DNA from 4 places in the Nocardioides sp. W7 genome. Region 2 is predicted to be linked to each of the others. Evidence: predicted binding sites of a transcription regulator. Region 2 holds the regulator's gene; each other region holds the start of a gene.

Region 1 (7,705 bases), 2.2 Mb from region 2:
TCCTGTCCTCGTTCTGGCCGCGACGCTGCTCGTCTCGCTGGTCGGGTGCTCGTCCGACTCGCCGGCCGCGTCGCCGTCGCTGCCGGCGCGCGACTCCACCCCGCCCACCACGGTCGTCCCGGCGATGCCCCTGCCCGACCCGCTGTGCGAGGCCGGGCCGGGACGCGAGGTGGAGCAGCTGCCGGACGTCGTCGTCCCCGCGGTCGAGGTGGCGGCCGTCGAGGACCCGGAGACCGGCGAGCAGCTCGCGCCCGGACTCGTCGTCCCCGAGCTGGTCGTCGACACCGGGTGCGTCGTACGGCACACGGCGCCGGGAGGGTGCCTGGGTGCGGTCGACGTCTCGGGCGCGACCATCCCGGCGCTCAGCCTCCCGGGGTTCGAGGTCGACGGGCGGGTCTACCCGGCGGTCACCGTCGCGGCGGTCTCGCGCGAGGCCGTCCACGCCGACGAGGTCTGCCAGGTCACCGTCGACCGCCAGGTCTCCGGGGTGACGCGGGACGGCGTGGTCCGGGAGGGGTTCTCCCGCGACGGCGCCGCCCGCCCGGGCGACGAGCTGGTGCCCACGGTGCGCATCGAGCCGGTCCGGGTGCCGGACGTCGACGTGGACCCGGAGCGGCTGGAGCGCCACGAGCTCGAGGGGCGCGACGACGTCGGGCTCTTCGCCGACGGGCGGCGGACGTCGTACGTCGCCCCGGGTGCCGTGCTCTTCGACACCGACCGGGCGACGCTGCGTCCCGAGGCCGTGGCCGCGCTCCGCGCGATCGCCGCGCGGATCCGCCGGACCGACCCCGCCCGGATCCTGGTGGAGGGGCACGCCGACGACCGCGGTCCCGCTGACCACGGGCAGGTGCTCTCGGAGCGTCGGGCCGACGCGGTCGCCGCCTGGCTCGCCGGGCCTGGCGGCCTCGGCGCCGCCGCCCTGACCGCCCGGGGGTACGGCGAGACGCGTCCGGCGTTCCCGAACGACAGCGACGACCACCGGCGGCGCAACCGTCGCGTCGTCATCACGACGGTCGAGTGAGGACACCATGAACCACCGGCTCCGAGCCGCACTGCTGGCGCCGACCGCGTTGCTCGTCGGGTGCAGCAGCGGATCGGGCGCCCCGCCGGCGACACCCGCTGCCACGGTCGCGGCCGCTCCGGAGGGCGGCGGCAGTTTCGCCGAGGCGTTCTCGTCCGCGTCCTCGGCGGAGCGCTTCGCGACGTCCGGGCCGGGGGAGTGGGTCGTGGCGGACGGGGTCTACCAGCTGCGGTCGGGCGGCGGGTCCGTCGACGGTGCGCCGCCGGCCGACCCGCCGCTCAGCGTCGCCCGCGAGCAGGTCGACGGGGCGACCTGGCGACTCGAGGTCGAAGCGACCCCAGGCTCCGAACGGGCCGAGTGGTCCGTGGTCTTCGCCCGCACCACGGCCCGTGACTACTCCTACGTGCACCTCGACGCCCAGGCCGGCGCGAGCGGGATCTACGTCGTCACGGGTGGTCGGGCCGTCCAGGTGGCGCCGCTCGAGGCGACCGCGACCGGCGGCACGACCCAGTCCCTGGAGCTGCGCCGCAGCGGGAAACGGCTCAAGGTGTACGTCGGGTCCGGCGGTGACCCGTCGTACGTCGGAGGGGCCTCGCTGCCCGCCGCGTCGGCGGTGCAGCCCGGGCTCGGCAGCTGGGGCGGGTCCGTCGCCTTCGACAACCTGGTCGTCACGGCCGAGGGCGCCACGGTCCCGGTCACTCCGGACCCACCGCCCTCGGACGTGACGCCCTCCGGCCCCCCGACCTCGCCCACCCCGGTGGTGATCGACGGACCGGGACGAGCCGTCGGGGTGGGCAGCTCCGAGGAGCTCACCGCGGCGCTCGCCGACGCCCGGCCGGGAGACGTCATCACCCTGGCCGACGGCGTCTACACCACCAAGGGCCTCCAGGCGCCGCTGTCGGTCGGCGGCAAGCGGTACGTCGGGACGTTCGTCGCGTCCACCTCCGGCACCGAGACCAGGCCCGTCGTACTGCGCGGGTCCCGCGACGCGGTGATCGACGGGAAGCCGGGGAGGGACGGCACCGGCACGCAGTACGGCCTCTACCTCGCCGGGGTCCGGCACTGGCGCGTCGAGGGGCTGACGGTCGCCAACGTGGCCAAGGGCATCGTGCTCGACCAGACCAGCCACACGGTGATCCGGGGAGTGGCGGTCCACGACATCGGGCAGGAGGGCATCCACCTGCGGGCGTTCTCGAGCGACAACCTGGTGCAGGACAACGAGGTCAGCCGCACCGGTCGCGGCAACGACACGTACGGCGAGGGCATCTACGTCGGGAGCGCCACCTCCAACTGGGGCACCTACTCGGGTGGCCGGCCGGACGCCTCCGATCGCAACCAGGTGCTCGGCAACCGGGTGTGGGAGACCACCGCGGAGAGCCTGGACATCAAGGAGGGCACCACCGGCGGGGTGATCCGCGGCAACGTCCTGGACGGCGCGCACATGACCGGGAGCTGGGCCGACTCCTGGATCGACCTGAAGGGCAACGGCTGGCTCGTGGAGGGCAACCGCGGCACCCGGGCGCTCCAGGACGGCTTCCAGGTGCACGAGGCCGTCGAGGGCTGGGGGCTCGACAACGTCTTCCGCGCCAACACCGCCGTGGTCGACGCCGAGGGCTACGGCTTCTGGATCCAGCAGGGGCTGACCGGCAACGTGGTGTCCTGCGACAACGTCGTCGAGGGGGCGCGCTCGGGCTTCGCGACCGTGGGCTGCGCGGGCTGACGCTCACGCCAGCGCGAGCTGCCACCACTCGGTGTCGATCCACCGGTCGTGCTTGAAGCCGACCTCGCGCAGCAGGCCGACCGGCTCGAAGCCGCACGCCCGGTGCAGGGCCCGGCTGCCCGGGTTCGGCAGCGCGACGACCGCCACCACGGTGCGCATGCCGTCCGCGCGCACCAGGCGCAGCAGCTCGTCGTACAGCGCCCGGCCGAGGCCGCGGCCCAGGGCCGACTGGTCGAGGTACACCGAGGTCTCGCGGGTGTGGCGGTACGCCGGCCGCGGCCGGTACGACGACGAGTAGGCGTAGCCGAGCACCGGCCCGCCGTCCTCGACGACCAGCAGGTGGTCGCCGGCCTCGGTGCTCGCGAGTCGGGCGGCCCAGTAGTCGAGACCGGGCGGGTCGAGGTCGAAGGTCGAGATGCCGTCGGCGACCTGGACGTCGTAGATCGCCTTGATCGCGGGCAGGTCGGCGGGAGTGGCGGGGCGCACGAGCATGGCGCCATCTTCGCGGAGGTTGGCAGGAAGTCCGTGGCCCTGGTGCGCGGAGCCGGACAGGATCGGCTCATGAGTGTGATCGAGCCCGACACCAAGGACTGGACCTGGGTCCTGCAGCAGCCCTGCCCCGAGTGCGGCTACGTCGCCGAGGCGCCCGCGCGTGCGGAACTGGGCGCGCTGGTGCGCGCCAACGCCGCGCTCTGGCCGGTGCTGCTCGCCGCGCCCGACGCCGTCGCACGCCCGGAGCCGGGGGTGTGGTCGGTGCTGGAGTACGCCTGCCACGTGCGCGACGTGCACCGGGTGTTCGATGAGCGAGTGGGGCTGATGCTCGACCAGGACGACCCGTTGTTCGCGAACTGGGACCAGGACGAGACCGCGCTCGCCGAGCGCTACGACCGGCAGGACCCCGCTCTGGTCGCGACCGAGCTGGTGGCGGCCGCCGAGTCGGTGGCCGCGCAGTACGACGCCGTGCCCGCCGACGCCTGGCAGCGGCGCGGGCGGCGCAGCAACGGCAGCGAGTTCACCGTCGAGAGCCTGGGCCGCTACCACCTGCACGACCTGGTCCACCACGCCCACGACGTCCGGGCGGCCGTCGCGCGGTCGACCGTGGCGGCGTACGACGACTTCGCGAGCGCCTACCGCGAGGGCCGGGCGGGACTCCCCGACCCGGACGCCCACCTGCGGGACCGGTTCGCGGCCGCGCTCGCGCCCGGGGCCCGGGTCCTCGAGATCGGCAGCGGACCCGGTCGCGACGCCCGCGCGCTCGAAGACGCCGGGCTGAGCGTGCGCCGCACCGACGTCAGCGAGCGGTTCGTGGAACTGCTGCGCGCCGAGGGCCACGAGGCGGACGTGCTCGACCCGCTGGGCGACGACCTCGACGACCCGCGCCGCCCCGGCACGCCGTACGACGGCGTGTGGGCGAGCGCCTCGCTCCTGCACGTCGCACGCGCCGACCTGCCGGAGGTGCTCCGGCGGCTGGCCGCGGCGACCCGGACCGGCGGCGTCCTGCACCTGGACGTCAAGGAGGGCGAGGGCGAGGCCTGGTCGACCCACGGCAGCGTCGCGGCACCGCGCCGGTTCACCTACTGGTCGCGCGAGGCGCTCGACGCGGTCGCCGCGGGCGCGGGCTGGCGGGTCGAGGAGTGGGGCGAGGGCGTCGGGTCGCGCGGCGAGCGTTGGATCGACCTGCTGGCCCGCAGGTCCTGACTCCGGGCGGGTCCGTACGCTTCCTCGGCGTGAGGCACACGGAGTTCTGGTCACGGATGGACGACGCGCTCGGGTCGGCGTACGCCCCGAGCTGGGCCCGCCAGCACGTCATGAGCGCGCTGGGCGGTCGCACCGCGCAGGAGGCGCTGGACGCCGGGGTCCCGCCCAAGGAGGTCTGGGCCGCGGTGTGGCAGGCGCTCGGGCTGCCCGAGACCGACCGCTGACCGACCCGGCGCGACACGCGCGTGTCGATCCTGGGATCGAACACGTGTTCGGGTTAGGTTGGGTCCACAGGCATGACGCCGGGGCGGGTTCTCCACAGCTTCGATGGCGCTGATCAGGTGCTGTCGGTGGTCCGCTCTAGCGTCGCCGACGTGCCTGACACCCGACGAGCGAAGAAAGAAGGTCCGGCCATGGCTGGAGATCGCGACAAGGCCCTCGACGCCGCCCTGCTGAACATCGAGAAGCAGTTCGGCAAGGGCTCGGTGATGCGCCTCGGTGACGAGACGCGCGCCCCCCTGGAGGTCATCCCCACCGGCTCGATCGCGCTCGACGTGGCGCTGGGCCTCGGCGGCCTGCCCCGCGGCCGGGTGGTCGAGATCTACGGCCCGGAGTCGTCGGGTAAGACGACCGTCGCCCTGCACGCGGTGGCCAGCGCGCAGGCGGCCGGCGGCATCGTGGCGTTCATCGACGCCGAGCACGCGCTCGACCCGGACTACGCCGCCGCTCTCGGTGTCGACACCGACGCGCTGCTGGTCTCCCAGCCCGACTCCGGTGAGCAGGCGCTCGAGATCGCCGACATGCTGATCCGCTCGGGTGCGCTCGCCCTGATCGTCATCGACTCCGTGGCCGCTCTGGTGCCCCGCGCCGAGATCGAGGGCGAGATGGGCGACAGCCACGTCGGCCTCCAGGCCCGGCTGATGAGCCAGGCGCTGCGCAAGATGACCGGTGCGCTCAACAACTCCAAGACCACCGCGATCTTCATCAACCAGCTGCGCGAGAAGATCGGCGTCATGTTCGGCTCGCCCGAGACCACCACCGGTGGCCGGGCGCTGAAGTTCTACTCCTCGGTCCGCCTCGACGTGCGTCGCATCGAGACCCTCAAGGACGGCACCGACATGGTCGGCAACCGGACCCGGGTCAAGGTCGTCAAGAACAAGGTCGCCCCGCCGTTCAAGCAGGCCGAGTTCGACATCATGTACGGCAAGGGCATCAGCCGCGAGGGTGGCCTGATCGACGTCGGGGTCGAGGCGGGCATCGTCCGCAAGGCCGGCGCCTGGTACACCTACGACGGCGACCAGCTCGGTCAGGGCAAGGAGAACTCCCGCAAGTTCCTCAAGGACAACCCCGACCTGGCCAACGAGCTGGAGAAGAAGATCCTCGAGAAGCTCGGGGTCGGCCCGCAGGCCGATGCCCCGGCCGAGGTCGCCGAGCTGGCCGACGAGCCGGTCGGCGTCGACGACTTCTGATCGGCTGGCGGTGGTTGAGCAGGTCGCGCAGCGACCGTGGACGGTGGTTGAGCAGGTCGCGCAGCGACCGTGTCGAAACCCGGTGACCCGAGAGGGGACGCTGTGATGCACGAGGACCGACCCGCGCCGTCGTGGGCCGGTGACGTCTCGGTCGGGGTGGACGCCTGGACGCGCCGCGCGTCCGCCCCGCCGGCACCGCCACCGGCCGACCGGGTCGGTGTCGGTCCCGACGCCGACCCGGAGGCGGTGGCTCGCAAGATTCTGCTCGACCAGCTGACCGGGCAGGCCCGCAGTCGTCAGCAGCTCAGCGACAAGCTCGCCGCGAAGAACGTGCCGGTCGAGATCGCCACCCGCCTCCTCGACCGGTTCGAGGAGGTCGGTCTGGTCGACGACGGTGCGTTCGCACGCGCCTGGGTCGCCAGCCGGGGCGCCGGAGGAGGCAAGGCGCTGGCCAAGCGGGCCCTGGCCCAGGAGCTGCGCCGCAAGGGCATCGACGACGAGGTCGCCCGCGAGGCGCTCGGCGAGATCGACCCCGGCGACGAGGAGCAGGCCGCCCGCGTCCTGGTCCGCAAGAAGCTGCGCACCCTCACCCGGGTCGACGACACGGTGGCGACCCGGCGGCTGGTCGGCATGCTGGCCCGCAAGGGCTACGGGTCGGGCCTGTCGTTCGCCGTCGTCAGGGACGAGCTCGAGGCGGCCGGCCGGGACGAGCCGGACGAGGCCCAGCTGGACGACTGACCCGGGTCGGGGTCCAGAATGCTCCCGTGGCAGACGAGCGCGAGATCCTGACCTACGAGTTGTTCGGCACCGCCGTCCGGGACCTGGCCCGACAGGTCGTCGACTCCGGCTACGAGCCCGACCTGGTGCTCTCCATCGCCCGCGGCGGCCTGGGGTTGGGGATGGGTCTGGGCTACGCGCTGGACGTGAAGAACCTGTCGGCGGTCAACGTGGAGTTCTACACCGGCGTCGACCAGCGTCTCGATGTCCCGATCATGCTGCCGCCGACTCCGCAGGCGGTCGATCTGTCCGGCCTGAAGGTGCTGATCGCCGACGACGTCGCCGACTCGGGCAGGACGCTGGAGATCGTCCAGGAGTTCTGCGCCGACCACGTCGCCGAGGCCCGCACCGCCGTGATCTACGAGAAGCCGCGCACGGTGGTGCACGCCGACTACGTCTGGCGCCGGACCGACCTGTGGATCAACTTCCCGTGGTCCTCCGAGCCGCCGCTCGTCGACCGGCGGGGCGGAGGGGCGCACTGATGGTCGCCGACCTGCTCCGCGTCCCGGCCGGTCCGGTCGACCTCCGCGCGATCGCCACCGACGCGACACCGGGCTTCGACGGGGACAAGAAGGCCGGCCGGCTGGCCCTGGCCGACCTCGGTGAGGAGCTGGCCGGGCTGCAGGAGCGGCTCTGGGCCGAGGGACAGGCGGGCGCGTCACGTCGTCTGCTGCTGGTGCTCCAGGGCATGGACACCTCCGGCAAGGGCGGCACCCTCAAGCACACCGTCGGGCTCGTCGATCCCCAAGGGGTGCGGATCACCTCGTTCAAGGCGCCCACCGAGGAGGAGCGGGCCCACGACTTCCTGTGGCGGATCGAGCGGGCGCTGCCGGGACCGGGCTACCTCGGCGTCTTCGACCGCTCCCACTACGAGGACGTGCTGATCGCCCGGGTGCGGGGGCTGGCCAGCGTGGCGGAGATCGAGCGCCGCTACGACGCGATCGTCGACTTCGAGCACCGCCTGGTCGAGTCCGGCACCACCGTCGTGAAGGTGATGCTGCACATCTCGTCGGCCGAGCA
Region 2 (7,705 bases):
TCGGCCGCCCCCGAGAGCCGCAGTGCGTCCTCGACGGCCTGGCCGAGACAGGCGAGCTGGTCCTCGGTGACCGGTCGGCCCTTGCAGGCCTTCCGGACTCCGGAGACCGCCTTGTCCCGGGTGAACGGCTCCGTGGCGCCGGAGCGCTTGAGGACCGTCAACTGCATCATCTCGACGGTGGTGAACCGCTTGGTGCACCCCGAGCAGGTACGCCGGCGCCTGATCGAGCCGCCGTCGTCGGCGACCCGGGAGTCGAGGACCCGGGTGTCGGCGCCACGGCAGTACGGACAGTGCATCTGGGTCTCCTTTCCGGGCACGCCTCAACCACCCCCGAAGAGGTGCGAGCTTGTGGATAACGGGGGGTTTCTCTGTGTAGAACACGCCGTTCGCTGTGAGTCTTCCGGCTCTACCTGTGCACTAGATGTGGATAACTACAGCGATGTAAGTACTAGATGTGGGGAACCGTACGCCTGCTGGCAGCGACGCGCAAGCGGCCCGGCGTGTCGCGGCCGAGCACATCCCGACCGCCCGCGAAACCGCAGGTCAGCGGCGTCCGAGCCGACCCGCCGCGCCGCTGTCGGGCTCGGACTGGGAGTGAACTGCCGGGGTAGTCCGTCACACCAGAGCGGCTAAGAGTCGGGCGGGTTCAATCGGTCGAAGCAACGTCAGGCTGCTGCCGGGTCTGACAGCAGTTCGGCCAGCGCTTGGGCTGGAGTCTTCAGGTCGAGGGTAGGTCGTGGCCGCTGGTTGAGGGTCGTAGCGATGTGGGCGAGGTCGTCGGCGGTGTGGACCGAGAGGTCGGTGCCCTTGGTCAACCAGAACCTCAGGAGCCGGTTGGTGTTCTCGTTCGTGCCGCGTTGCCAGGGCGAGTGCGGGTCGCAGAAGTAGACCGGCATGTCGTCGAGGGCGACCTGGATATCGCGGTAGCCGGCCATCTCGGTGCCGCGGTCCCAGGTCAACGACCGCCGTAGGTGGACGGGGAGCTTGCCCATCTCGCGGATCATCGCCTCGGCCACCGACGCGGCGTCGTGACGTCCGGGCAGGTGCAGCAAGATCACGAACCGGGTGGAGCGTTCGACCAGGGTGCCCACCGCCGACCCGTTCGCGGTGCCCAAGATCAGGTCGCCCTCCCAATGGCCGGGCACGGCCCGGTCGGCGACCTCAGCTGGACGATCACTGATCTTGAACGCCTCGCGGTACGGGCTCTTCGCCCGTCGGTCGACGCTTCCTCGCGGCTGGCGGGCCCGTCGTGACGTGGACAGGTTGCGGGCCAGGTCTTGGCGCAGGCTGCCGCGGGTCTGGACGTAGAGCGCCTGGTAGATCGTCTCGTGCGACACACGGTCCATGATCGTGCGTGGGTGATCACCACGCAGGACCGTGGCGATCAGCTGGGGTGACCAGCCTTCATCCATCCAGGCCTCGATCCGGCGACACAGTCCGGGGTTCTCGAGGAGTCGGAACGGTTTTGGTCGTCGACGCCTCAGCAGTGCCTGGCGGTGCGCCAAGGAACCGTAGTAGCTGCCGTCGGGTCCGCTGTTGCGGGCAATCTCGCGGCTGATGATCGACTTGTCCCGCCCGATCAACGCACCGATCGCTTCCAGGCTCGGTCCACGTCGCCCCGCACGCTCGGCAAGCAGCCGCTGCTGCACCCCCGCCGCGATCACCGCGCGATCCTCACTGCTCAACCGCCGACGCAGACCAGGCTCGCCCGACACTCCTCGCGCCGGGCGTTCATGCCCCGCAACAGTCCCGAGCCCACCGTCTGGTCCATGCAGGATCCTCAGCGTCACGGGCGCAGCCTGACGCCACCACACGCCCGCGGTATCGCGTGACACGCCCACCAACCGAGCCGAGTGCCACACCGAACGACCCGCACAGATCGAATCAAACAACCGCGCACGAACCTCGTACGGCAGCGGTCGACGTCCCATCACCAACACCTCACTCACTAGGTGTTGCTTCGACCGCCTGAGCCTGCCGTCGTCTCATCCCCGCTGGTGTGACGGACTACCCCGACGGCCCCGACAACGGGCCGAGCCCGGCCTCAGGCGCCGCGACCGACGAGGGCAGCGAGGTCACGCCACCACGACAGCCGGTTCGGTCGACCGTCGTAGTCGCGGCGCTGGTTGGCGCCGCTCGTCCCCGGGAGCACGAAGACCTGCGCGGGCCCGACGTACCAGTCCTGGACTCCCAGGTGCGGCCGTCCCGGGCGACCAAGCGCACGCGCGGCCTCGTGCGCGACGCCCTTGCTGGTGAACGCCAGCCACTCCGGTCGCCACCGCTCCACCTTCGCCGCCAGTTCGTCGACCTCCACCCAGCGCGGGTCCCAGTGCCCCACCAGGTCGGTCAGCCCGAATCCCAGCTCGGCGACCAGCCGGTCCTCGTCGGGGCGCAGCCGGCGGGGGCTCAGCCCGCTGAGATGGAGCGACTCCCAGAAGCTGTTGCCCGGCGAGGCGTAGTAGTGCTCGCGCCACTTGGTCGACTCCGCGCCGGCCAGGCCGCAGAAGACCACGATCGGCTCAGGACCCACGATGTCCGGAAGCACCTCCACGTCTTCACTCTCCGGGCCGCACCAAACTCAGGGCACGGAGCTGCCGCCGGATGCGCGGGTCCTCCCACACCGTGTGGGTCGGTGCGACACAATGACCGGCGTGGCGGGCGAGGGAAAGCGAGCAGGGTCGCGACGTGCCGCACGCCCACCGCGGACCTTCCGCCCCCGACTGCTGCTGCTCGCCGTCGGGGTGACCCTGGCGGTCGTCGCCTGGGGCTACCTTGTGTACGCCGCCATCGACTTCGGCGCGAGCGCCCGATCCGGTGACGAGCGCGCCTGGCTGTTCCTCGCCCTCGCCTCGGCCGGCGCGATCGCCTGCCTCTTCCTCGGCCTGATGATGGTCGCCCGTCTGCTCCGCGGGCTCGGCATCACCGCTCCCCCGCCGTCACCGGAGTCCCCCGTGCCGTCGGAGACGGCGGACCGGACCCCGCCCGCGCCGCGCCCGCCCGGTGGCCGGCGCGCGGCCCGCTGACCCCCTCGGACACCGAAACGCCGCAGGGGCGGGGCCACCTCGTGGCCCCGCCCCTGTCTTCCCCGGCTCGCCAGCCGGGGTCGAAGCGGCTGGCGAAGTCTGTGGTGGCGCTACTCCGTCGGGACCCGGAGCTCCTGGCCGGCGAGGAGCACCGTCGACTCCAGGCCGTTGAGGCGCTCGATGTGCTCGATCATCTCCTGGACCTGGCCGTCCTCGGCCGCACCTGCCGCGATGTCCCAGAGGGTCTCGCCGGTGCCGACCGTGACGACCGTCGTGGGCTCCGCGGTGCCCGGCTCGGGCGTGGCCACCGACCCGGCGGCGAGCATCAGGCCGATCCCGAGCACCAGGGTCAGCCCGAGCAGGAAGATCACCAGCCGGCCGCGCCGGGTGAGCCGGAGCTCGCCGCGAGTGAGGGACAGGTCGGACATCTGCATCGTGCTCATCGGGACCTCCTGGGGAAGTGGCGGTCAGCCTGGGTGCCTGGCCACGAGCGAATGTCTATCCGCGCCCACCGACAGTCCGGTGCTGGCCAGCTGGTCGATCAGACGTTCGATCGAACATGTGTGCGAGACTAGAGCACCTGTTCGAACGAAATCAAGAACCGGGGGAACATTTGTTCGAACGGATCGGGACGACACGCCCTTCGAACACATGTTTGAAGCCGGAGCCGCATCTCGGTACGGTGAGCCCACGAGCATCCCGGCGAAAGGCATCACCATGGCCACGAAGAAGAACGTCCGCGAGCTGCCCGACGGGCCGCCCGACGCCACCGGACTGACCCCGCGCCAGCAGCGCGTGCTCGCGCACATCAAGGACTGCATCGAGAAGCGCGGCTACCCGCCGAGCATGCGCGAGATCGGTGACGCCGTCGGGCTGACGAGCTCCTCGAGCGTGGCGCACCAGCTGAAGTCGCTGGAGGAGAAGGGCTTCCTCAAGCGCGACCCGCACCGGCCGCGCGCGCTGGAGGTGTTCCTGCCCGAGGTGATGGCCGCGCGGCGTGCCCTCTCCGGTGCCGACGAGTCGTCGTACGACGAGACCGGCGTCGGCGACGCCGCCCCGGTGCCGACCAACGTCCCCCTGCTCGGGCGGATCGCCGCCGGCGGACCGATCCTGGCCGAGGAGCGCTACGAGGACGTCTTCCCGCTCCCCCGTCAGCTGGTCGGCGAGGGTGAGCTCTTCCTCCTCGAGGTCGCCGGTGACTCGATGGTCGACGCCGCGATCTGCAGCGGTGACTACGTGGTGATCCGCAAGGAGCAGACCGCCGAGAACGGCGACATCGTCGCCGCCCTCCTCGACGGCGAGGCCACCGTCAAGACCTTCAAGCGCAAGGACGGGAAGGTCTGGCTGATGCCCCACAACGAGGCCTACGACCCGATCGACGGCACCCACGCGACGATCCTGGGGAAGGTCACCGCGGTCCTGCGCAAGGTCTGAGCGAGGAGGCTGGACCGGGCCGTTCACGAGGGCGGGCGTGCGAGGATTGCCCGCCCGCTCCCTCCCGGTTGGAGACCTCGTGCCCGCACGCCACCGCACGCTGCTCGCGACCGTCGGCGCCGCCGTCCTCGCCGCCGCGCTGCTGACTCAGCCGGGCGCCGCCTCAGGCGCGAGCGGCTGGGACGGCGAGCCGGTCGGACACCCGATCGAGGGCCCGGCAGCCCGCGCCGCCCAGGTGCTCGAGGAGGCGGACGGCCTCCTGCGCGGCAGCTCGTCGGGCCGCGACGCCAGCCTGGTGCTGCTCGAGCTCGCCCGGAGCCGAACCGCTCTCCCGGCGGCCCGCCGGGCGGAGGCCGATCGGATCCTGGCCCGACCCACGGACAACCCCGACCCCCAGCAGTTCGGCTACCGGGCCGGCGCCCAGCCGACCGCGGCGTGCCAGGACGGCTTCTGCGTGCACTGGGCGCGCCAGACCTCCGACGCCCCCGATCTCTCCGACGGCAACGGCAACGGCCGCCCCGACTACGTCGACCTGGTCTTCACGACCCTGGCCGAGGTCAGCGGCACCTACGCGGGCGCCGGCTACCGCCGCCCGGTCGCGGACGGCATCCGCGGTGGCGGACTCGACCAGTTCGACGTCTACCTCGTCGACAGCGGCACCCGCGGGGACGGGATCTACGGCTACTGCGCCCCCGAGGGAGTCACGAGCGCCCAGCAGCGCAGCGCCACGGCGTACTGCGCGCTCGACAACGACTTCGCCGAGTTCCCGTCCCACACCCCCACCGAGAACCTCCAGGTGACGCTCGCGCACGAGTACTTCCACGCGGTCCAGCTGGCCTACGACCTCACCGAGGACCCGTGGTTCCTCGAGTCGACGGCCACCTGGGTCGAGGACGAGGTGTACGACGGCGTCAACGACAACGTGCAGTACCTCCGGAACAGCCCGATGAGCCAGCCCGGGGTCCCGCTCGACCAGGGCGAGGGGATGCGGGTCTACGGCAGCTGGATCTTCTTCCGCCACCTCAGCGAGGTGGAGCCACGCGCACAGGGCGGGCTGCCCACGATCATCCGGGAGATCTGGGAGCGAGCCGCCGGACCGGCGTACTCGATCCAGGCCGTGGAGGCCGTGCTGGGCGAGCGCGGACGGTCGATGACCGCGACCGTCGCCCGGTTCTCCGCCGCCAACCGCCATCCCAGGAGCAGCTACGCGGAGGGCTCGCGCTACCCCGCGACCACGCCGGAGAGCAGCGCCCGGGTCGCGCGCGGGCAGAGCCGCCGCGCCGCGCTCACCCTCGACCACCTCGGCAGCGGGACCCTGCGCTACCGACCCGACACCGGTGCGTCCCGGCGCGCCGGCAGGCTCCGGATCACCGTCGACCTCCCGCGCCGCAGCCGACCGACGGCCGCGGTCCTCACCGTGCGTCAGGAGTCGGGCCGGCTGCGGACCCGGGTCGTGCGGGTCGACCGGTCGGGGGGCGCCCGGATCACGCTCCCGTTCGCGGCCGGCCGGGTCAGGTACGTCGACGTCACGCTGGTCAACGCCGCCACCCGCTACCGCTGCGGCCGCGGCACGGTCCACTCCTGCCGGGGCCGCTCGCTCGACGACGACCTGACCCTGCGGGTGCAGGTCCGCGCGCTGGCGTAGTCGCTCAGGCCTCAGCCGGCGGCGAGCCGGGCCAGGGCCTTGCGGACCACGGCCGGGTCGGTGGTGGTCCACATCGGCGGCAGGCTGGACTTGAGGAAGCCGCCGTAGCGAGCGGTCGCCAGCCGAGGATCGAGGACGGCGACGACGCCGCGGTCGGAGGTGGTGCGGATCAGTCGACCGGCGCCCTGCGCCATCAGCAGCGCGGCGTGCGTGGCGGCGACCTGCATGAACCCGTTGCCGCCGGCCTTGTCGGCCGCCCGCTGGCGCGCCGACATCAGCGGGTCGTCGGGACGCGGGAAGGGGATCCGGTCGATGAGCACCAGCTGGCAGGTCTCGCCCGGCACGTCGAGGCCCTGCCACAGCGACAAGGTGCCGAACAGGCAGGTGTGCGGGTCGGCGACGAACTGCTTCGCCAGCTCGGGCAGCTGGGCGTCGCCCTGGGCGAGCGTGGTCAGGTGCGGCAGCCGCTCGCGGACCACCTCTGCGGCGGCCTCGGCGGCCCGCCGCGACGAGAACAGCCCGAGCGTGCGCCCCTCGGCCGCGTCGACCAGCTCGACGATCTCGTCGAGCTGGGCCTTGACCAGGCCGTCGCGGCCGGGCGGCGGCAGGTGGCGCGCGACGTACAGGATGCCCTGCTGCCCGTAGTCGAACGGCGAGCCGACGTCGATGCCGCGCCACGGCAGGCCGCTGCCGGCGGCGTGCGCGTCGGCGGGCGCGCCCTCCAGGACCCGCTCACTGGCCTTGAGCCCGACACCGGTGGCCACTGCGCCGAAGTCGCCGCCGAGCATCAGGGTCGCCGAGGTCATCACGACCGTCTTGTCGGTCAGCAGCTTGTCGCGCATCGTGCCCCAGACCTGGAGCGGCGCGACGCAGAGCCGCGGCGGGAGCCGCTCGGAGCCCTCGGTCAGCCAGAGCACGTCGGCGTCGGAGCCGGACGCCATCCGTTCGGCGGTCGCGAACACCTCCTGCACCGCGCCCCGGGCCTGGGTGCGACCGGCGTCGGGGTCGCCGTCCTTGTCGGGCTTGGGGTACGCCGAGTAGCAGGCGCGCGCGGCGTCGCGCACCAGCGCCAGGGCGTCGGAGAGCTGCTCGGGCAGCTGCTCGAACCGGCCCGGGCTGGCCTCCCCCATCGCCGCCCGCAGCGCGTCGGCGGCATCGGCGAGGTCGTCGGCCTCCGAGCCGTCGACGTGGCGCTGGGAGCGACGGGCCGAGCGCTCGACCTCGGCCGCCCAGAGCTCGTCGGTGGCGGCCTGGGTGACCCGGGCGGTCAGCTCGTGCGCCTCGTCGACCACGACGACGTCGTAGTCGGGGATCATCGGCACCCCCTCGATCGCGTCGATCGCGAGCAGCGAGTGGTTGGTGACGATCAGGTGCGAGCGGTGCGCCTTCTCCTTGGCGAGCTCGGCGAAGCACTCCTGGCCGAACGGGCACTTGGCGGCGCCGAGGCACTCCCGGTGGTTGACGCTGACCTGGCGCCACTCCTTGTCGGTGTGGCGCGGGGCGTGGTCGCGCTCGCCGCTGCCGCCGTCCTCGGCCGCCTTCTCCGCCCAGGCCCGCAGCTCCAGGATCTTGGCGCCCATCGACCCCTCGGGCATCTGCACCA
Region 3 (7,705 bases), 1.4 Mb from region 2:
GCTGGTCCCACCCCGAGAGCAGCAGCCGGCCGTCCGGGAGCACGCCGACATCGGCGCCGAACCACTGCTCGCCCGCGCCGACCTGGGCCGGCACCGCGCGCCACGGCTCGGCGCCCGGCGCTGCGACGTCGCGCACCTGCAGGGAGAGCAGCCGCTCGCCGCCGTCCTCGTCGAGACCGGCGAGCGGCACCACGACCCGGTCGCCGGCCACCGCGATCCCCAGCGGGTGGGCGTCGCGCGGCAGCGAGATCGGGACCCGCTCCCAGCTCGACCCACCGTCGGCCGAGTGCAGCACCGGCAGCTCGTCACCCCACTCACCCAGGACCCAGACGCCCCCGGTCTCGTCCACCGCCTGTCCCTGGGCCGAACGTCCGGCGGGACTGCGCGGCGCCGCGAACACGGTGCCGGTCGAGGGCCGGAAGACGAGGTTCGCGTAGTCGTCGAGCTGGAGGTCGCCCGGCTCGACCGGGAGCGGCTCGGGGGACCGGGTCGCCGGGGTCAGGGTGCCGTCGACGCCCAGCACCTCGTACCGCTGGCGAGCCGGGTCGCGCTGCAGCAGGAACCCCGCCTCGAGGGCCCAGAGGCCCGGGCTCGCGCTCGCCTCCGACACCCGGTGCGCGTGCCCGTCGGCGAGGACGCGCTCGCCGTCGTACAACCTCCAGGCGGAGGCCTGCGGTCCCTCGTCGTCGTCGGACTCGACCAGGTACGACACCAGCACCTCCCCCGTGCCCGACACCTCGATCCCGCTCGGCCGGCCGGCCTCGACGATCTCGTCGACGGTGCCTCGGGGTCGGCCGCGACCTCGTGCTCGCGCTCGGCGTCGCGCACGGCGTCGCGCTCGGCGTCGCGCACGGCGTCGCGCTCGGCCGGTGAGCCGGGGCCGGCGACCTCGCCGCAGCCGGCCAGGGCCAGCGCGAGGAGCACGAACACGATTCCGAGAGTCCGACGCACGACCCCATCATCGGTGCGCCCTGGTTGACTCGGGGCATGCGCCGAGCCGCCGCGCTCCTCACGCTCGCCGCGCTCGCGGCGGGGTGCTCGGGCGAGCCGCGTCCGGCCGCTCCGACGTCCGGCTCGGCCGCCCCGACGCCCATCCCCACACCGAAGGCGACTCCGCCCCGGGCCTCCGCGGAGCCCGAGCCGCGCGTCTCGCCCGACGACGTCCGGGTCCGTACAGCGACCGCCGCCGTCCGCCACCTCGCGGACGAGATCGGCCCCCGGCCCGGCACCACCCGGGCGTACTTCCGCGCAGCAGCCTGGACGCAGCGCCGGCTCGAGGAGCTGGGCTGGCAGGTCGAGCGGCAACGCTTCCCGACACCGGCCGGCTACTCCTGGAACGGCCCCGTCGCGGCCGGCCCGTCCGTGAACGTGCTCGCCACCCGCGGCGACGTCCGACCCGGAGAGCCCTGGCTAGCCGTCGGCGCCCACCTCGACACCGTCGTCGGCTCGCCCGGTGCCGAGGACAACGCGTCCGGGGTGGGGGTCCTGCTCGCCGTCGCCGAGGCCCTGTCCGGACGGCGCAGCCGACTGCCGGTCGTGCTGATCGCGTTCGGTTCCGAGGAGCCGCGCGGCCAGGGCGACTCCCACCACCACTACGGCTCGCGCGCGTACGTCGCCTCGCTCACCCCCGAGCAGCGGCGCACCCTGCGCGGGATGATCTCGCTCGACCGGGTCGGCGTCGGCCCGGCCGTCCCCGTCGGCAGCCCCGCCGACAACCTGGACCCGCCCACCCGGCGAGTGCTCGCGGCGGCCGCCCGCGCCGGCGTACCCACGCTCCCCGAGACCGGCCAGCGCTCCAGCGACCACTGGTCGTTCGCCCGCGAGGCGATGCCGGCCGTCCGCCTCGGCAGCACCCCGTACGCCGGCTACCACTCCCCCGGCGACGTCCCCGCCGTGGTCGAGCCCGCCCAGCTGGAGCGGACCGCGCGGGTCGTGCTGGCCTGGCTGCGCTGAGCTGCCTTCCCTTGCAGTCTGCTGCCGCGCGAGTCGGACGGGCGCGAAACGCGGTCGCAGACCTGGACCCTCCTTGCTGAACCCGCCGGGCAGATTGAGGGGTCGGCCACCTCGTCGTGGGTGCCGAAGGCCTGTGGAAGATCCAAGCGGTCGAACGTGCGTTCGATTAGAATGGGGGCATCATCACGCACTCGTTTGTTGAGCTCTCGGAGGCTCGCATGGACCACCCGATCCGGGTCGCCACCCAGGTCATTGACGGTGCCCTGAAGTCGGTGGCCGACGTGAACCCGGCGTTCATGACCACCACCGACAAGGCGTCCGCCCTGGTTGAGCTGGCCGCGATCGAGGACCGGGTGGGCGAGCTGCGACTGCGGGTCACCGCCGACGCCGGTGACGTGGCCGAGGAGTCGGGTGCGCGGGACGTCGGGGCATGGACGGCAGCCGCGACGCGGCGTCGTCGTGGTGACTGTGCTGCCGACCTCCGCCTCGCGTTGGTGTTGGCCGACCGTCCGGTGTTGGCAACGGCGGTCCGTGAAGGTGAGGTGAACCTCGACCAGGCCCAGGCCATTGCGGCGTCCCTCGCCGAGCTCCCGGCCGACGTCGACGCCTGCGTGGTCGACCGGGCCGAGGCCGCGTTGGTGGCGTACGCCGCCCGCTTCGACCCGGTCGAGCTGGGGCGCCTGGGTCGTCGGATCCTCGACGTCATCGCCCCCGACCTCGCCGAGGCCGCCGAGGCCCGCCACCTGGCCGACCTCGAAGCCTCCGCCCACCAGCGGATGCGCCTCGGACTGCGGCCGATGGGCGACGGGACCACCCGCATCAGCGGACTGATCCCGGACGCCTCCGCTGCCCGCCTCGCGACCTACCTGCACGCCTTCACCAACCCCCGCCGCGACGACGCCGACCCGGAACCGGCCCAAGCGCGGCGGACTCCCCACGGCCGCAAGACCGCCCGCGCGTTCTGCCAACTCCTGGAGACCCTCGACCCGACCCGGCTCCCCATCCACGGCGGCGACGCCACCACCCTCGTCGTGACCATGTCGCTGGAGTCGCTCCGCGCCGAGCTCGGCACCGCCACCCTCGGCAACCCCGCACCGGGCGACTCGGCCGACCGGATCACCGCCGACGAAGCCCGTCGCCTGGCCTGCACCGCCCACCTCGTCCCCGCCGTCCTCGGCGGAAAGGGCGAGGTCCTCGACCTCGGCCGCTCCCAACGCCTCTTCACCCGCGCCCAACGCCGCGCCCTGGCCCTGACCGACCGCGAATGCCGCGCCGAGGGCTGCCAGATCCCCGCCCCGTGGTGCGAAGCCCACCACGCCGGCACCCCCTGGGCCGCCGGCGGCCGCACCGACCTGGCCGACGGGATGCTGCTCTGCTCCCACCACCACCACCGAGCCCACGACCCCACCTACACCTCCGAGCGGCTCCCCGACGGCGGCGTCCGCTTCCACCGACGAACCTAAACCGGCTTGGTAGGGCATTGGCGGGGGTATGACGCACCAGTCCTTGCCTAGGCATGCTTGGCCCCTACGTCATAGGCATGAGTGGTAGGACAGCTCGTCGTAGCCGGCGTCTAGCCGAACCTCCGGATGCCACGACTCGACGACGGCGGGTTTCGGTCGTTCCAGTCTCGACGAGTGCGGATACCAACTTGATAAGCCATGATGTGGCTGCCGACGAAGGTGACCCCTACGCGAGGAGTGGATGATGGGTTTTGCTGCCGATATCACCCGACAGGTGCGGGCGCAGTACTCGATGCACTTCTCATACCCGCCCGGCCAGCCCTTGCAACTCGGGGACATCGTCGTGCCGGACGCAGGGACATGGACGGTCGTCGGCAACTTGGCCAAACGGGCGGGGGTCTCGATCGATGTTGTAGAAGATCCCACCCCTGCCGATTGGTCACCCTCGGCGACGAGCGGCTGCAACATTGAGACCAAGGCGGCGGCCACGCTCGACCCGAAGTTCAAGTTCGTAGCCGAGGCGAAGGCCGGCGTGAAGATCACGCTCAATGACAAGAACGCGTTCGCGCTCGCCATGAAGGGCGCGCGATTCCGCCGCATCGCTGATGTCGACGAGTTTTGGGACCACGTCCGCGGGGAGGTCAACAAGTGGACATGGGACCTCCGCCGGCGAATCGTCACTTCAGTGACCGACGTGGAATCGATGACATTCCTCGCCAGTGCCGAGGGTGGCTCAAGCTTCGAACTCGAAGCCGCCGGCAGCCCGAACGTTTCCGGTCTTCAACTGGGTGACATCTCAGCTGGTTTCACGTTGAAGTCGACCATGTCTGCAAATGACGTGTTCTCAAGCTTGGCCGCGACACCACTATTTCGCGCCCACAAGGTCAAGCTGCTTGGACCCCTCGGAACGGCTTCCGTGGCCAGCGGCGACGTCGCATGGGAGGAACAGGGTGATCTCGGAGACGACGAGGCCTAGGCGAGAGTCACCAGTGGATCAAGTTCCTGCACCATGACCGGAATCCCTGGCGACCAGATCGAGCGGCTTCTCGTCGAGGATCGATTGCGCTTCGATGCCGTCGATTGTCCGATACGCTACGAGGTTTGGCGTGAGTATGCCCTCTGGGGTGCCGATCACCGCCCGGCACTTCTAATCGAGCGGAGTTCGGCGTCGGCATTCGACGTAGAAACGCTGCAGCAGGCCCTTCGAAACGCGCCTCCGCTCCAGCCCACTCGGCCAGACCTTCAACCAGTTGCAGCGAGGTTGCTTCTACCGCCACCCGTTAGAGGCGATGGTGAGGGCGATAGAATTCGCGATCTAAGTCAGAGCCGTGATAACCGTGCCGATGAGCCGCCGGGCGATGAAAGCGATGGCCTAGCAGCCTTCGGATCCTGGATTCTTGTCCGACCTGCCCTACACCAGATTGTCGCTCTGCTGCCCTACACATCGTGGGCCGACGTAGCTGCGGTGCTTTCCCAGATGGACCGGTCAGCGGTGGCAGAACTGCTCCGGGCCGACTCTGCCCGCGGTGATCTCAGGTCGGCGTCCGGCGAGATCAGAGACGACCAAGCTGAGGACCTCCTGAACTCCGGAGCGACACGTCGGGCCGCCTGGCTTGTGAATGTGATCGCGCGAGTGTGGGGATATGACTGTGCCTTCCCTGGCGAGTTGCCAGGTGCCATCGCGGATGTCGATCGGATGGTTGCGGCCCTTCGCAAACACTGGTCATCTCGGCAAGGAGACCTCGCTGGATCTGAATCCGGTCCGCTCGTAGCGAGCATCAACCTCAATCGTCGTTCGAAGACCGCGGTCTCGACGTCACGGCGCACGATCAAGGCCGATGCTGCTTCGTCAGTCTTTAGTGTCGACTGTTCTAGCCTTGTTTGGGCGATCCTTGACGCCGGCGTCGATGCCCGCCACCCCGCCTTCAAAGCGCGCGGAGGCTCTGGTAGTCGAGTAACGCGGACCATCGACTTCACCCAAGTCGACATCGTCGCGTTGTCGCAGTCTCTGCAGCGTGGTGAATCGCTGGTAAAGGCGCTCGAACCGCATGTACGTGTCTATGGCACGACACCGCGCTACAGTCCGCCGAGATCAAATCACGGCACTCATGTCGCCGGAATTCTCGCGGGATCGGGACCGCACGAGGCTCGAGAGCCCGTTCACGGAATTTGCCCCGACATAAACATCTGGGATTTACGTGTAGTCGACGCTGTCGATGGCGGCGGTGCCGGCGGTGTCGAGGACTTCGGGTGGGAAGATCGCATCCTGTTGGCGATGCAGTACATCCAAGCCGTAAACGCTCAAGATCCCCGCCATCTGCAGGTCTGCGGGGCCAATCTCAGTCTCTCAATTCCCTACAATCCAGCCAGCGACGCGTGCGGCTGGACACCTGTTTGCAAGGAGGCGCGACGACTCGTACGCTCCGGAGTTGTCGTTGTCGCAGCTGCAGGAAACGCCGGGTTCGCTGCCTCGGCCGGATTCCGTACAGCCGGGGCCGGCTATTCGATTTTGGGTATTACCGATCCTGGAAACGCCGATGACGTCATCACAGTCGGCGCAACCCACCGCCTCGAGCCGCTTCGCTATGGGGCAAGCTACTTCTCCAGCAAGGGTCCGACCGCCGACGGTCGGCACAAGCCCGACCTTCTCGCCCCAGGCGAGAACATCACTTCCGCCAGTGGGCCCAATTCAACGGCGTCGAAGGACGGAACTAGCCAAGCTGCCCCGCATGTCTCGGGAGCTGCAGCCATGCTGCTCGCCCGCAATCCCGAACTGATCGGCCGTCCCGAGCTCGTGAAGCAAATATTGTGTACAACGGCAACTGACCTTGGACGAGAGCGCACATTCCAGGGTGCTGGAATAGTCGATGTGCTGCGAGCCATGCAATCTGTTTAGATCGTTCTCGGGGCGGCAGCGTTCACTAGCCGTACTCAAGGCCTACCCCGACGATGCTGAGAGTGTCAATATCTGTCGAACTTTTGCCCGACCTGTCCAGCGGCAGTCGAATAAGTATGGAAACACCAATCGCGGCATCAGACTGCGGGGCATCTGCCAGCGGCACCATGAGGCGCCCGTGTGCGAACTGCGCGCCCTCTCCGGGTTCACCGATCGTCGACGTCGCACGCATCCCCCCGGACGAGGCCAGCTGATTGGCGCCGTTCCATATGTCAACCTGTGCCAAGTGGGCAGAGCCACTGGTGCGGAACTCGATCAATGCCCCAAGCAGAACGGGCCAGCCGAAGACGCTGAGATGCGACGCCGGGGCGTAGTGCAACCATGTTTCGGCCGCTTGGGCGGCCTTGATTCGCATGTAGAACCCTGTGCGCTCGACGAGCAAGCCCTGCGCGGACTGCACCTGTCCGGCGTGGCCGTGCGACCAGACCTGAAGCTCTCCACCGAACGCCGTGTCCACCGTGCCTCCTGTTCTTCGGTCTGGTGGAGGCTACCCGTTCGGCGGAGACCGACCTAGGAATTGCAGCGCAAAACGGGAGCTACCGAGTCCGCAGTGTCGGCGACGGCCGACCCCCCTGAGGAGACCGAACGGGCGAACGCTACCGCGACGGTCTTCGTCCCATCACCCGTCGTGAGGGTGGCGATCGGACCTGCCGCATGGCGATGGCGATACGACCCGCGACCGTGGCAGCCGCACGTGACGTCGTATGCGGCTACTAGACGATTCCCGTAGGGCCGGTGTCTGGCCAGACTCGGTCCAGGTGTCCGGCGGGAAGCTCTCTATGCGGCTGCCCACCGGCTTGTCGGTGTGGCTCTCTATCGGTCTGCAACCCGCCGGGCACCGCTGACGAGGCGTGGCTCCAGAAGGGACTGCCCAGCTCGTAGTAGCAATGCCCACCTCGCCGTCCACATCGGAACGAGCACAGGCGGGAGCAACACATGGAACAGCAGGCGGAGCACGTGATCATCGGGGTCGATCCTCACAAGCTGTCGGCCACGATCGAGGTCGTCGATCAGCAGGAGAACCTGCTCGGCTCTGGGAGGTTCACCACCGACCAGGCCGGCTACACAGCGATGCGGAAGTACGCGAAGACCTGGCCGGACCGGCTCTGGGGGGTCGAGGGCGCCAACGGGGTCGGACGCCCGCTCGCACAACGACTCCTCGAAGACGGCGAGCAGGTCGTCGACGTGCCGGCCAAGCTTGCTGCCCGGGTCAGGCTCTTCGACACCGGGCACAACCGCAAGACCGACGCCCGTGACGCGCACTCGATCGCCATCGTCGCGGTCCGCACCAAGACCTTGCGAGTCCTCCGGGTCGATGGCGAGCTCGAAGCGT
Region 4 (7,705 bases), 2.6 Mb from region 2:
CTCTACGACGGTCCCGAGGACGGCTACTACGATCCGTCGCTGACCGACCTGTGGGTCTCCGACGCGGCCGCCCCGGCGGCCGACGACCGGGCTCCGACCGTGTCGGCAGCACCGGCCGAGACGACGGCGTACGGCAACAACGGGTGGATCACCGAGCCGACGACGCTGCTCGTCCGGGCCGTGGACGACGTCGACCCCTCGCCCTCGGTGGAGGTCGCGCTGGACGACGAGCCGAGTGCGCCGTACACGGCACCGGTGCCGGTCGACTCCGACGGCACCCACGTGCTGCGGTACACCGCCACGGACGCCTCGTCGAACAGGTCCGTCGAGCAGTCGCTCACCGTGAAGGTCGACGGCACCAAGCCGGTGCCGGCCTTCGGCGAGTGGCCGGCCGGGGTGGTCCAGGAGGGTGAGGTGCCCGACGAGCCGGTGTGCCTGGGCACCGACGCGACCTCCGGCGTGGCGTCGTGTGTCCAGAGGGGCTACTCGACGGCGCCCGGCGCGCACACGATCACCCAGACCGTGGTGGACAACGCCGGGAACCGGGCCAGCGCGACGCTCGACTACGTCGTGGTGGCGGCCGACAAGTCGGCCTTGGGAGAGGCCCTGACCCAGGTGTCCGAGCTCTCGGCCGAGGACTACACGACGTCGACCTGGGGCGTGCTGACCGGCGTCATCGAGGGCGCGACCGGCGCCCAGGCGGTGTACGACGGCACGGAGTTCGCCCAGGCGCAGATCGATGCCGCCACCGAAGCGGTGAACGAGGCCGTGGCGGCGCTCGAGCGACGGGGTGACCCGACGGCGCTGGCGACCCTGATCGCCGCGGCCCAGGAGGTGGCACTCGACCTGGACGAGTACACCGAGGCGTCGGCGAGCGCGTTGCGCGAGGCACTGGCCGCGGCGCAGGCCGTCCACGAGGCCCGGGCCGACAAGACGCAGTCCCAGCTCGACGAGGCCACCATCGGGCTGCAGTCCGCGCTGGACGGCCTGACGGTGAAGCCGCCCGCGGCGCCCGACAAGACGGTCCTGCGGTCGGTGTACGACCAGGCGAAGGCACTGTCGAACACCGGCGACCGGTTCACCCCGGTCTCGTGGGCGAGGCTGCAGGCCGAGCTCGTCGACGCCGCCCAGGTCCTGGGTGACCCGACGGCGAGCCAGGCCCGGATCGACCAGGCGACGTCCGAGCTCGGCGCGGCGCTGACCGGGCTGCTCCCGGCGCAGGTCACGCCGGTGGTGACGAAGGTGAAGCTGAACCAGTCGCAGCTGCGACTGGTCAGTGGAGGGAAGCTCCGCCTGGAGGAGGGCGTCTACTACAGCGAGGGTCGTCCGTCGTACGGCGGCGCAGTGGTGTGGAGGTCGTCCAACCCCCAGGTCGCGACCGTGAGCTCGACGGGCGTCGTCCGGGCGAAGCGGACCGGGAAGGTGGCCATCACCGCGATCAGCGTGCGACCCGGTGCGTCCGGCACGAAGCTGTCGGCGCGCATCAAGGTGACGGTCGTCGGGACGCGGTCGAAGGCGAAGGTCAGTAGGGTCCGCGCCGTCGTACCGAAGTCGATGAAGGTGGGCCAGTCGGTCTACGTCACCGGCAGGTACGCCCCGGCGAACGCGACCGGCGTCAAGGTCACGTACCGGTCGTCGGCCACCGGGGTCGCCGAGATCGACGCCGCCGGCCGGATCCTGGCCAAGCGGAAGGGCGCGGCGAGGATCGTCGTGAAGGCCGGCGGCAGGACGACGACGTACACGATCAGGATCCGTTAGCCCGGAGGTGGCGGGTGGCCCGTTCGGCGGGCCACCCGCCTGTCCCGATCAGCTGTCACCGGCGAGCACCGAGGTGGTCGGCCGGTGGGGACTTCCTACAGACGCGCTGCGGTGCGTACCAGCCCGGCCACGCCGGGCGACGTGCTGTGCGGTGGCCAGGCGATGACGGTCGTGACCCGTGGGGCGTCCGAGAGCGGTACGACGGCCAGCCCGTCGCGCAGGTTGGCGCGGGCGGACTCGGGCAGCACGATCGCGGTGCGGCCGAGTCGCACCAGCTGCAGCACCTGCGTCAGGTCGCGGAGCTCGGGGCCGGGCCCGGCGGGGTAGGTGCCGTCGAGGTGCGGCCAGCGTGGCGTCGGCAGGTCGGGGATCGAGGTCGCCTCGGCGACGGTCATCGACGTCAGGGTGCTCAGCGGGTGGCCGGCGGGCAGGATCAGGACCTGCTCCTCGACCAGCAGCGTGTCCACGTCGAACCCGCTCAGGTCGTCGAACGGCCGGTGCAGGATCGCGACATCGGCGCGCCCGTCGCGCAGCATCGGGGCCTGGTGCCCGGGCGCGCTCAGCACCACGTCGACGTCGACGGAATCGGGTTCGGCGGCATAGGCGTCGAGCAGCTTGGCCATCAGCTCGCTCGACGCACCCGCCTTGGCGGTGAGCACCACCGAGGCTCGGCCGGCCGCCTCGACGGTCCGGCGGGTACGCCGCTCGGCCGCCTCGACCGCGGCGAGCGCCGCCCGACCCTCGCGCAGGAGGGTCTCGCCGGCGCTGGTGAGGGTCACGCCGCGCGGTGTGCGTACGAACAGGTCGGCGCCGAGGCGCCGCTCGAGCTGAGCGATCGCGCGCGACAGCGGCGGCTGGGCCATCCCGAGACGCGTGGCGGCCCGGCCGACGTGCGACTCCTCGGCGACGGCGACGAAGTAGCGCAGCTCGCGGGTCTCCACCTCGTCGAGGTTACGCGGCTCACCTGGCCTCATACCGCGGCGGTATCGGTCCCGACCCGATCGGTGTTGGATCGATGCACCGGTGCGAGCACATGATCGTGGCATGGCAGAGAACAGCACCGAGAACAAGAAGACAGCGTTGGTCACCGGCGCCAACAAGGGCATCGGCTACGAGATCGCCGCGGGCCTGGCCCGCCTCGGGTACCGCGTTGGCGTCGGCGCACGAGACACGGGCCGGCGCGAGGAGGCCGTGGGCAAGCTTCAGGCCGACGGACTCGACGTGTTCGGCGTACCACTCGACGTGACCGACGACGCGAGCGTCACCGCCGCGGCCGCCCAGCTCGAAGCGCAGGGCGGGCTCGACGTCCTCGTCAACAACGCCGCAATCACCGGGGGGATGCCGCAGGAGCCCACCAAGGTCAGCCCCGACCAGGTCCTCGCGGTCGTCGACACCAACGTCATCGGCGTCATCCGGGTGACCAACGCGATGCTGCCGATGCTGCGCCGCGCCTCGTCGCCGCGCATCGTCAACGTCTCGAGCACGGTCGGCTCGCTGACGCTGCAGACCGCGCAGGCCGCGGCGGTCGGCCCGATCTCGGCGGCGTACTCACCGACCAAGTCCTACCTCAACGCCGTCACGATCCAGTACGCCAAGGAGCTCGCCGGCACCGGCATCCTGATCAACGCCGGTTGCCCCGGCTACGTCGCCACCGACCTCAACGGCTTCCAGGGGTTCCGTACGCCTGAGCAGGGCGCCGCGATCTTCCTGGAGCTCGCGACGCTGCCCGACGGCGGACCGACCGGCACCTTCCGCGACGACGAGGGCATCCAGCCCTGGTGAGGTGTGCAGCACCGGCTCTTGGCGCGGACGTGTGCGAGCCTCGCCGTACCGACCGAGAGCCGGCTGCTGCTGGAGGTGCAGTAGGTCGTCCCGCTCCCTGCGGCCAGGGTCGTCCCGCTCCCTGAGGCCAGGGAGCCCATGCTCCGGAATGACGTCCCGCTGCGCAGGGCCTGAACGGGCGCAATGACGCACCTTCTCGTGAGGATGCCGAGCGGCAGATTGCGTGCGTCGATGCCACTCGAACGCCGGGTCAAGGACGGCGCAAGACGGCGTGCGAGGGCCTGTGGAAGATCCAAGCGGTCGAACGTGCGTTCGACTAGAATTGGGGCATCATTCCGCAGCGTTTGTGGAGCTCTCGGAGGCTCGCATGGACCACCCGATCCGGGTCGCCGCCCAGGTCATTGACGGTGCCCTGAAGTCGGTCGCTGACGTGAACCCGGCGTTCATGACCACCACCGACAAGGCCGCCGCCCTGGTCGAGCTGGCCGCGATCGAGACCCGGGTGGGCGAGCTGCGACTGCGGGTCACCGCCGACGCTTCTGACGTGGCCGAGGAGTCGGGTGCGCGGGACGTCGGGGCGTGGGTGGCGGCCGCGACGCGGCGTCGTCGTGGTGACTGTGCTGCGGATCTTCGCCTCGCGTTGGTGTTGGCCGACCGCCCGGTGCTGGCTGCTGCGGTGCGTGAGGGTGAGGTGAACCTCGCGCAGGCCCGGGCGATCGCGGTGTCTCTTGCCGAGCTGCCGGCCGAGGTCGACCCCTTTGTGGTCGACCGGGCGGAGGCCGCGTTGGTGGGGTATGCCGCGCGTTTCGACCCGGTCGAGCTGGGGCGCCTGGGTTGCCGGATCCTCGACGTCGTCGCCCCGGAGATCGCCGAGGGCGTCGAGGCCCGCCACCTGGCCGACCTCGAAGCCTCCGCCCACCAGCGGATGCGCCTCGGACTGCGGCCGATGGGCGACGGGACCACCCGCATCACCGGACTGATCCCGGACGCGTCCGCGGCTCGGCTCGCGACGTACCTGCACGCCTTCACCAACCCTCGCCGCGACGACGCCGACCCGGAACCGGCCCAAGCACCGCGGACTCCCCACGGCCGCAAGACCGCCCGCGCGTTCTGCCAACTCCTGGAGACCCTCGACCCGACCCGGCTCCCCATCCACGGCGGCGACGCCACCACCCTCGTCGTGACCATGTCGCTGGAGTCGCTCCGCGCCGAGCTCGGCACCGCCACCCTCGGCAACCCGGCACCGGGCGACTCGGCCGACCGGATCACCGCCGACGAAGCCCGTCGCCTGGCCTGCACCGCCCACCTCGTCCCGGCCGTCCTCGGCGGGAAGGGCGAGGTCCTCGACCTCGGCCGCTCCCAACGCCTCTTCACCCGCGCCCAACGCCGCGCCCTGGCCCTGACCGATCGCGAGTGCCGAGCCGAGGGCTGCCGGGTCCCGGCGCCGTGGTGCGAGGCGCATCACGCCGGCACTCCCTGGGCCGCCGGCGGCCGCACCGACCTCGCCGACGGGATGCTGCTCTGCTCCCACCATCACCACCGAGCCCACGACCCGACCTACACCTCAGGACGACTCCCCGACGGCGGCGTCCGCTTCCACCGACGAACGTAGGCCGGGGTGGCGGGTCATGGGCGGCTACGGAATGGGGCGCATCACGGAGTAGCCGAGTAGAGGGGCGGGTGCGCCTGACGCCCGACATGTGGCACCCCGCGAGACTGCACCCGTGCGCATTGGAACCTGGAATCTCGAGGGGCGTTGGGACGCTCGCCATCGAGACCTGGTCGACTCCATGGATTGCGACGTCATGTTGCTCACCGAGGTCTCTGAGTGCTTCGAGCTCCCGGGATACGACGTGCACCTTGGGCAGCAGTTGATGATGCCCGAGCGACGGTGGGCGGCCGTAGCGTCCCGCCTGCCGATGCGGCCGGAGCCAGATCCCCACGGCGCCTCAGCGATGGTCGTGATCGAGGGTCTGCGGGTCTGTTCATCCGTTCTCCCGTGGCGCTCGTGTGGCACCCACGGTCCCTGGACCGGTAGTACCACCGCGGAGAAGACCGCCGAGGCCGTCGCGGCGGTGGAAAGCGTGCGTCCGACGGTGTGGGGCGGAGATTGGAACCATGCCCTGTCGGGCCGCGAATGGGCGGGCTCGATGGCGGGCAGGCGGTACTTGTTGGCAGCAGTCGAACGCCTCTCGCTCCAGGTGCCTACCGCCTGGGAGCCCCACCATCTCGAGGATCTGCTCAGCATCGATCACCTCGCCGTGCCGCAGTCGTGGACGGTCGATGCCGTAGGCCGGCATCGCGCTTTCGTCGGGACCGGTCGGATCTCTGACCACGACGCGTATGCAATCGATGTCTCCATCGACACCACCGACGACTAGGAGTCAGCAGGAGGCGACAGAGGACTGCGGCGGTTGGACGCACCCGGACCTGCGGGAACAAACCGATGCCGCAGCGCATCCGAACTGCCTTCGGGCCCTCGCCGCCGAAACTTGGCCGCGCTGCTCGAGGGTCGCCCGCGGCGCTCGGCGCGAACCGGTGGCCGGCGGCACGGCGTCAGTCTGACGAAGGTTGCCCGACAGTCACCGTCAGTGGCGAGTACTCGCGCCGGCGGGCGGGACACGCCGATGCCACCCCGTTCGCCGCTGGTAGGCGTCGGCGACCCGCAACAGGGTGGCCTCGTCGAAGCCCCGGCCGACGAGTTGGCAGGAGAGCGGGAGTCCGTCGACGCCCACCCCGCACGGGAGTGACATGGCCGGCAGGCCCGCGAGGTTCCACTGGCCGCTGAACCCGGTGCCGGAGAACAGCCCGCCCATGTCCTCCTCGTCCCAGCGCGGCAGGGGAGCGACGAAGTACGGCGTGAGGAGCACGTCGACCTCCTCGAACACCACCGCCGCCGCTCGCCGGAACAGCTCGCGGACGACCGTGGCCCGGGCGTAGTCGCCCTCGGAGACGAACGCTCCCCGGGCGAGGGTCTCGCGGGTGGAGGCGCCGTAGTCCGACCAGCGGGTGGCCAGGTCCGCGCGGTGCAGCGCGAACGCCTCGTGCAGCCAGATGAGGTTGTTGGCGTGCCATGCCTCCGAGCGCAGGGGGACCGTCACCTCCACGAGGTCGGCTCCGGCGGCAGCGAGCTCGTCGACCACGGTGGCCAGGGCGGCGGCCACCTCGGTGCTGACGGCGGGATCGTCGAGCCAGCCGCGCCGGGGCAGTCCGACGCGCAGCCCGGTCAGGTCACCGTCGAGGACGGGGCCGTCGTGGGGGACGGCAGCGCCCCGGAGATCGGTCCGGTCCGGGCCGGCCAGCGCTTGGAGGAGCAGGGCGCAGTCCCTGCTGCTGCGGGCCATGGGTCCGACGGTGTCCAGGCTCGGTGCGAGTGGGACGACGCCGTGGGTCGGGACGAGGCCGTACGTCGGCTTGAGACCGGTGATGCCGGTCGCGGCCGCCGGCGCCCGGACCGATCCGGCGGTGTCCGTGCCCAGGCCGCCCAGTGCCATCCCGGTCGCGACGGCGATCGCCGTACCGGCACTCGATCCCGAGGGGGTCAGGCGCGGATCCCAGGGGTTGCGCGGGATCGGGAAGCCCAGAGCGGGGTCTGGGAGCCCGCAGGCGAACTCGCTGGTGGTCGCCTTGCCGACCAGGACCGCACCCGCCGCTCGCAGACGTGCGACCGAGGTGGCGTCGGCGCCGCCTCCCCATCCCGGGGCGAGGACCCGGCTGTTGGCGGTCGTCGGGGCGTCGCGCGTCGCGATGTTGTCCTTGACGGCCAGCGGGATGCCCTGCAGCGGGCCTCGGACGACCCCCGCGTCGAAGGCCCGGTCGGCCGCGCGCGCGGCGGCCAGTGCCGGCTCGGCCGTGACGGTGACGAACGCGCCGAGCTCGGCGTCGCGACGGTCGATGGTCTCGAGCGCGGCCGTGGTCAGGTCGACCGAGGTCAGTGAGCCGCTCGCGAGCGCGGCGGCCGCCTCCACCAGGGTGACGGGCATGGTCATGAGCGGCACTCACCCTCGAGCTCGGTCTCCGTCAGAGCCTGGAGCTGCCGGGTCCGGTCCTTCAGGACGACGTACGCCTCCCCGAGGCGGCGCGCTTCCGCTGCCGAGACTCCGATCCCCGCCTCTTCGAGGAGGGCGCTCGCAGCAGCCACCGAAGCCTCGGTCATCGACCCCTC

The links. Region 2 encodes LexA, which represses DNA repair genes until DNA is damaged. Its sites were predicted from a motif close to TCGAACANNTGTTCGA; they were not measured.
Region 1: the regulator LexA is predicted to act here: its motif matches at 4,700-4,715, upstream of recA (recombinase RecA).
Region 3: the regulator LexA is predicted to act here: its motif matches at 2,104-2,119, upstream of MUB56_RS02565 (HNH endonuclease signature motif containing protein).
Region 4: the regulator LexA is predicted to act here: its motif matches at 3,841-3,856, upstream of MUB56_RS21115 (HNH endonuclease signature motif containing protein).

What each region holds. Positions count from the first base shown of each region.
Region 1 is NZ_CP095078.1:4,124,316-4,132,020, reverse strand. Features, by position in the region: gene MUB56_RS19515 (OmpA family protein) at 1-1,021, shown strand, start outside; gene MUB56_RS19510 (right-handed parallel beta-helix repeat-containing protein) at 1,029-2,741, shown strand; gene MUB56_RS19505 (GNAT family N-acetyltransferase) at 2,745-3,233, opposite strand; gene MUB56_RS19500 (methyltransferase domain-containing protein) at 3,303-4,439, shown strand; gene MUB56_RS19495 (DUF3046 domain-containing protein) at 4,469-4,663, shown strand; gene recA (recombinase RecA) at 4,853-5,908, shown strand; gene MUB56_RS19485 (regulatory protein RecX) at 6,014-6,646, shown strand; gene MUB56_RS19480 (phosphoribosyltransferase family protein) at 6,673-7,167, shown strand; gene MUB56_RS19475 (PPK2 family polyphosphate kinase) at 7,167-7,705, shown strand, end outside.
Region 2 is NZ_CP095078.1:1,926,322-1,934,026, reverse strand. Features, by position in the region: gene nrdR (transcriptional regulator NrdR) at 1-296, opposite strand, end outside; gene MUB56_RS09150 (IS30 family transposase) at 666-1,790, opposite strand; gene MUB56_RS09145 (mismatch-specific DNA-glycosylase) at 2,045-2,551, opposite strand; gene MUB56_RS09140 (hypothetical protein) at 2,652-3,023, shown strand; gene MUB56_RS09135 (LysM peptidoglycan-binding domain-containing protein) at 3,134-3,466, opposite strand; gene lexA (transcriptional repressor LexA) at 3,741-4,457, shown strand; gene MUB56_RS09125 (MXAN_6640 family putative metalloprotease) at 4,537-6,102, shown strand; gene MUB56_RS09120 (ATP-dependent DNA helicase) at 6,114-7,705, opposite strand, start outside.
Region 3 is NZ_CP095078.1:526,116-533,820, forward strand. Features, by position in the region: gene MUB56_RS02560 (M28 family peptidase) at 988-1,953, shown strand; gene MUB56_RS02565 (HNH endonuclease signature motif containing protein) at 2,172-3,416, shown strand; gene MUB56_RS02570 (hypothetical protein) at 3,661-4,392, shown strand; gene MUB56_RS02575 (hypothetical protein) at 4,411-4,551, opposite strand; gene MUB56_RS02580 (S8 family serine peptidase) at 5,083-6,312, shown strand; gene MUB56_RS02585 (DUF6623 family protein) at 6,338-6,829, opposite strand; gene MUB56_RS02590 (IS110 family transposase) at 7,309-7,705, shown strand, end outside.
Region 4 is NZ_CP095078.1:4,504,943-4,512,647, reverse strand. Features, by position in the region: gene MUB56_RS21130 (Ig-like domain-containing protein) at 1-1,758, shown strand, start outside; gene MUB56_RS21125 (LysR family transcriptional regulator) at 1,854-2,699, opposite strand; gene MUB56_RS21120 (SDR family oxidoreductase) at 2,803-3,540, shown strand; gene MUB56_RS21115 (HNH endonuclease signature motif containing protein) at 3,908-5,152, shown strand; gene MUB56_RS21110 (endonuclease/exonuclease/phosphatase family protein) at 5,265-5,921, shown strand; gene MUB56_RS21105 (amidase) at 6,129-7,529, opposite strand; gene MUB56_RS21100 (hypothetical protein) at 7,526-7,696, opposite strand.